One region of the Clostridium sp. SHJSY1 genome, then DNA from elsewhere that is predicted to be linked to it. Evidence: a T-box and tRNA genes for the amino acid it is inferred to sense, from the RefSeq annotation. Region 1 holds a T-box; the other holds one or more tRNA genes.

Region 1 (3,302 bases):
CATCCTTTATATTTTTAGAAGATTTAACTTCATAGCTAAGGTTTGGCATTTTATATGTTGTTCTAAGTGCTGCAGCTATTTCTCTAGCCATACCTACCATACTTAAACAATCTGGTCTATTAGATGTAATATCAAAATCTAATATAGCCTTATTTAGTTTAAGATACTCTTTTATATCCATTCCTATTGGTGCATCTTCTGGTAATATCATAAGTCCATGAACTGGCTCATCTCCAGCTATTCCAAGTTCCTCTTCTGAACAGAACATACCATTAGATACAACACCTCTCATTTTACCCTTCTTTATTTCTGTTCCATCAGCTAAAATAGATTTATGAAGAGCAACGGGAACTTTATTTCCTTCTTTCATGTTAGTTGCAGCTGTAACTATTTGAATCTTTTCTGTTCCAATATCAACTTGGCAAACATTTAATCTATCAGCATCTGGATGCTTTTCTATTTGCTCTATATAACAAACAACTACATTCTTAATACTATCTCCCTGAATCTCTACCTCTTCAAGTTGTGAACCTGTAAGAGTTAGTATATCTCCAAGCTCTTTAGCATCAACATTTATATCAACATAATCTTTAATCCAATTAAATGGTACTTTCATTACTTCATCCTCCTCTAGAATTGATTTAAGAATCTCATATCACTTTCATATAATAACCTGATATCATCAAGACCATAGCTAAGCATAACCATTCTATCAACACCAAATCCAAAAGCAAATCCGCTATAAACTTCAGGATCTAATCCACAATTTCTTAATACATTTGGATGAACCATACCACATCCTAATAGTTCAATCCAACCAGATCCCTTACACACATTACAGCCTTTTCCTCCACATACAAAGCAAGTTGCATCCATTTCTGCAGAAGGCTCTGTAAATGGGAAATGATGTGGCCTAAATTTAGTTTGAACTTTATCTCCAAACATCTTTTTTGCAAATAATTCTAATGTTCCTTTAAGATCTGCAAAAGTAACTCCCTTATCTATTACCAACCCTTCCATTTGATAGAATATTGGTGAATGAGTAGCATCCACAGAGTCAGCTCTATAAACTTTTCCTGGAGAAATCATCTTTATTGGTGGCTCTTGATTTTCCATAGTTCTAACTTGTACTGGAGATGTTTGAGTTCTTAGCACAATATTATCATTTATATAGAATGTATCTTGTTCACTTCTTGCAGGATGATTTTTTGGTATATTTAAAGCTTCAAAATTGTAATAATCAAGTTCTACTTCCGGCCCATCTTCTATAGAAAAACCCATAGATATAAATATATCTTTCATTCTCTCAACTGTTAATTCTAATGGATGTCTCTTTCCAATATCATTTTTCTTTCCTGGAAGAGTTACATCTATAACCTCACTTTCCAGTTTTTCATTTTTCTCTTTTTCCTTTATTTCTCGGGAAATAAAATCAAGTTTATCTTCTACTACTTTCTTAACATCATTAACCATTTTACCAACAACAGGTCTCTCTTCTTTAGACAACCCTCCCATGCTCTTTAAAATAGTAGTTAATTCTCCTTTTTTTCCTAAAAATTTAACTCTAAGTTCTTGAACTTCTGCAGTAGTTTTTACTGCTTCAATTTCTTTCAAAGCTAATTCTTGAATTTGCATTAATTTTTCTTGCATCTTAATTCTCCTTTACTTGTTTTTATAAGTATAAGTTTAATTTGATTTTCTATTTTTTTGCATAAAAAAAACGACCCTGAAAAGGGACGAATTATCCGCGTTACCACCCTAATTGGTATGCCTAAAAAAATAGCATTACCCAACTCATTAATTTAACGATTTCCCGCTAACTACTACTATTAATTTCACAGCTAGAACTCCTGAGGGAACTTCACCACAACTTATCATAAAAAGGCTTTCAGTCTAAGACCTTTTCTCCCTGAATGTTTTATCATGCTTACTTTCTCAATCATAGTTTACTATTCTATTACTTTCCTATTATACAAATATTTTTATTAAATATCAACTATTTTGTCTAACTTTCTCATAAAGAATAATAGATGTTGCTATAGCCACATTTAAAGATTCAGCACCACCTGGCATAGGAATCTTAACTTTCTTATCTGAAAGATTATATATTTCTTCACTCACACCATTACCTTCATTACCCACTGAAATAATTATTTTCCCTGTCAAATCTTCCTTAAAGAAATCTTTGTCTCCTTCTAAAGAAGTTGCAAGTAAAGAAAATTCTCTTTCTATTAAGTTTTTTGTAACATTATAATTTTCATCATCATGAATAATTGGAATATGGAATAAAGACCCCATAGTAGATCTTATGGTTTTATCATTATATATATCAACAGTTCCTTTTGTTAAAATAATACCATCCACTCCTGCTGCATGTGCTGTTCTAATTATAGTTCCTAGATTTCCCGGATCCTGAACTTTATCACACAAAAGATAAAAACCTCCTTCAAAGTTTATATCTAGCTTTTTCATTCCAACAATAGCTACAATGCCTTGAGGTTTTTCTGTAGAACATAATTCATTAAGTAAGTTTTCACTTAATTTATAAAGCTTTGTCTTTTTTACATATTCTCCTAGATATTCATTAACTTTATCTTCATCTCCACTAAAGAAAATGTATTCTACTAAAATATTAGCTTTAAAAGCTTCTTGAATTAATCGAAAACCTTCAATTATATACTTAGAACTTTTATTTCTACCTTTTCTATCTTTAAGCTTTTTAGTATCTTTATATAAACTATTCTCTTTACTTTCTATAAAAACCAAAGTTTACACCTCTACTATTTAATATTTTTATCATTTAAATAAATATTCTATTCATTTTCCATCAAATATACTTTTTTATATAAAACAAAATGCGACTATCAGTCGCATTTAAATCTATATTAAGCGTTTATGCTTTTCTTAGCTACTTCTACTAAATCAGCAAATGCCTTTGGATCGTTTATAGCTATTTCTGATAACATTTTTCTGTTAATATCAATTCCAGCTAACTTCATTCCATTCATGAATTTAGAATATGAAAGATCATTCATTCTTGTAGCAGCATTTATTCTAGCTATCCATAATCTTCTATAATCTCTCTTCTTTAATCTTCTTCCAACATATGCATTTCTTAATGCTCTTATAACTGATTCGTTAGCAGTTTTAAATAACTTACTTTTTCCACCATAGTATCCTTTTGCAAGCTTTAAAACTTTTTTATGATTCTTACGAGAATTAACCGCTCTTTTTACTCTTGCCATTCCTTAAACCTCCTGTACCATTTCTTATAGATATGGTAATAATTTCTTCATTGCTTT
Region 2 (3,302 bases), on a different contig from region 1:
GTATTCCAATATCATTTATATTTGACAATCCAACAATAGAAAAGGTAGGAGAATATATTGATAAAACTTTAAGTGGAGAAGATGTAAGTTTATTAGAAAAAGACAAGAGTTATTTATATGATGAAGTTAGGCTAGATGAAAGCATTCGACCTAAAAAGTATGAAACTGAAAATCCTCTAATGAAGAATGTACTAATAACTGGAACTACTGGATTTGTTGGAGCATACTTGATTAATACACTAATATCAGAGACTAAAGCAAAACTTTATTGTCATGTAAGAGCAAAGAATGAAGAAGATGGATTTAGAAGATTAAAAGAAAATTTAGAATATTACAAGTTGTGGAAAGATGAGTATAAGGAATATATTGTTCCAGTAGTAGGTTCTCTTGATAAGCCATTATTAGGAATAAAAGAAGAAAAGTACAATCATCTTACTAAAATTATAGATACTGTATATCATAATGGAGCAATACTTAATTTTATATATCCATATGAAAGATTAAAAGATACTAATGTATTAGGAACTGTAAGAACTATTGATTTTGCATGTCAAGGAAAGCAAAAGTACTATAACTATATATCATCATATAGTGTTTTTGATAATACAAGTCATTTTAAGAAGAGAGTATCAGAAGATGATCCACTTTCAAGTTGCACAGGATATTTCCTATCATATAGTGAAAGTAAATGGGTATCAGAAAATATAGTACATGTTGCAAGAGAGAGAGGCTTAAGAGCAGCTATATATCGTCCAGGAGAAATAACTGGGGATAATAAAACAGGAATATGGAAATATAGTGATTCAATTAGTAGAACAATTAAAGCTATGATGCAAACCAAAACTTATCCAGATATAGATATGAAAATACACATGACTCAAGTTGATTATATAGCTGAAGCTATAATATATATTTCAAGACAAGGAAAATCATATGGAAAAGCTTATAATTTATTGAATAGTGTTCATATTCCTATTAATGAATTAGGAAGAATAGTTAACGAATGTGGTTATGAAACTAAAGGTATTGATTATGCTACTTGGAAAGAAAATTTATTCAAATCAGGTAGTGAACATCCATTAAAGTTATTAGAATCTCTTTTCAAGATAGTGAAAAAGAATCCAAGTGAAAACTTTGAAAGTAGATATGGTGAAATGGCACCAGTTTTAGAAACTACAAACACAGATAAAGCTTTAGAAGGTACAGATATTAAATGTGAACCTATGAATGCAGAATTAATAAGTAAATATTTAAAGAACTTTGTTTAGAATAAGAAAAATAGATATGGAACTAGAGAAATTTTTCTAGTTCCATTATTTTAATATGTAGATAAAGTTTGATTGTTTGTGTTATATGTAAAATTAATAAAAAATTATAGAAATAATGTTTGACATAATTTAAGTTTATAGATATAATACTATTTGTATCTGGTGATAATGGCATAGAGGAAACACTCCTTTCCATTCCGAACAGGAAAGTTAAGCTCTATAGCGCTAATGGTACTGCATGGGAGACTGTGTGGGAGAGTAAGACGTTGCCAGGTAGATGTGGCTCGATAGCTCAGTCGGTAGAGCAGAGGACTGAAAATCCTCGTGTCCCTGGTTCGATTCCTGGTCGAGCCACCAGGAAAAAGAGGACGTTGCAAAGTGATTTTGTGACGTCCTCTTTTTATATATTTATTATTATTTTTCTGGAAAATGATAATTTTTAGCATAGTTAATAAATATATTTTCAGCCTCATTTATTACTAGATTTGTTCTATATGCTAAAACATTGTAGCGATATAGTTTGGGAGAAAAGAAAAAATAACTGATATTTTTATTAGGTTTAGCACAGGAGGCTGGAACAAAAGCAATTCCAACACCTTTTGCTACCATGTCTATTATAGCAGCCATACTATTTAATTCGCAGACAGTATCAGGAGAAAAATTACTAATTTTAAAAATGTTATCTGCAATACTACGTATTGTGGAATCTTTTTTTGACAAAATAAAACTATCAGTTTTAAAAATTTCCTCTAATTCTGATGTGATAATTTGATTTGATTCATTTTTATGAATTAGACAATAATTATGAGTATTTGGTAATGCAAAAACAACTTCCTCTTCACGTAGCACTACATAGTTAACTGAGAGCTCATCTAATGTATTAACAGACATAATAGCAAAGTCTATTTTACCCAAATTTATATCTCTTTTTATTGAAGGAACAGAATCTTCAATAATTTCTAAGATAATGTTTGGAAAGGATTTCTTATATTCTGAAATAATGTTAGTAATCATATTAAGTCCCCATTGAGAGGTGATTCCTACACTTATACGTCCAGTACCAGATAGGTTTTTTATATTTTGGTATAGTTTCTTTTTTATTTGAATTACTGTTTTTGCGGATTCTACATACAAGACACCAGCAGGAGTAAGTGTCATTTCGTTTTTAGTCCTATTAAATAGTGGAGTATTAAGTTCAGCTTCTAACTTAGAAAGATATTGACTCAAAGAGGATTGTGAAACAAAAAGATTCTGTGCCGATTTAGTCATATTTTTTTGTTGCGCAATTTCTATGATATATTCTAAATGTTTAATATCCATAAATATCTCCATTTCTTATTTATAAAATTGTAGTTTTATACTGAATGTTGTATCAGTATTTGATAAAAGAGTTGTCATATAAATTTTACACAAAAATTTTATATTGATGACTCTTTTGTCAATTAATTACCATTATTCTATCTCTTATGAGAATAACATTAATTACCTTTTACGACAACTATCTTATCATTTAAAGGTTATAGATTATATATATTGAAGTAGAAATTTTATTGGTTTTTAGAGATTTATATTATTTATGAAGTATTAGATAATGTGATTGATGTGATTATATTTATGAATTGGAGTTTGTAAACGTATAACGGTATACTAAAATTAAGAATTGGATAGAACACTACTCAATGATTTTATAGTTGAAGATTATTAAAAAATAAAGGAGAAAAAATATTATGAAAAAAACAGGAAGTCCTATAGTTACAGATATGAGGGTAATACCTGTAGCTGGATATGATAGTATGTCAATGACATTAAGTGGAGCACATGAACCAGTTTTTACAAGAAACCTTGTGATTTTGATTGATAATTCAGGACATACTGGAGTTGGAGAAATACACGGTGGAGATTATACATGTGCGGCTTTAGAAAGTTGTATACCATTAGTTGTAGGTAAAGAAGTAGGAGCATATCGTTCTATTTTAAACAATATTCACAAAGTGGCCAGTGGTGCTACTAAAGTAGAAGGCGATGATGGTGAAG

The links. A T-box is a leader RNA that pairs with one kind of tRNA and senses whether it is charged. The one in region 1 lies ahead of pheS (phenylalanine--tRNA ligase subunit alpha), so its partner is inferred to be a tRNA-Phe.
Region 2: it has a tRNA-Phe gene. The T-box ahead of pheS (phenylalanine--tRNA ligase subunit alpha) is inferred to sense a tRNA for this amino acid. The anticodon was not compared.

The regions. Positions count from the first base shown of each region.
Region 1 covers NZ_JANDMF010000043.1:9,553-12,854, forward strand. The annotation lists gene pheT (phenylalanine--tRNA ligase subunit beta) at 1-616, opposite strand, end outside; gene pheS (phenylalanine--tRNA ligase subunit alpha) at 631-1,650, opposite strand; T-box leader at 1,730-1,952, opposite strand; gene NNC19_RS17585 (RNA methyltransferase) at 1,993-2,766, opposite strand; gene rplT (50S ribosomal protein L20) at 2,886-3,245, opposite strand; gene rpmI (50S ribosomal protein L35) at 3,270-3,302, opposite strand, start outside.
Region 2 covers NZ_JANDMF010000065.1:18,462-21,763, forward strand. The annotation lists gene NNC19_RS21160 (thioester reductase domain-containing protein) at 1-1,268, shown strand, start outside; rRNA gene rrf (5S ribosomal RNA) at 1,427-1,543, shown strand; tRNA gene NNC19_RS21170 (tRNA-Phe) at 1,550-1,625, shown strand; gene NNC19_RS21175 (LysR family transcriptional regulator) at 1,683-2,588, opposite strand; gene NNC19_RS21180 (enolase C-terminal domain-like protein) at 2,996-3,302, shown strand, end outside.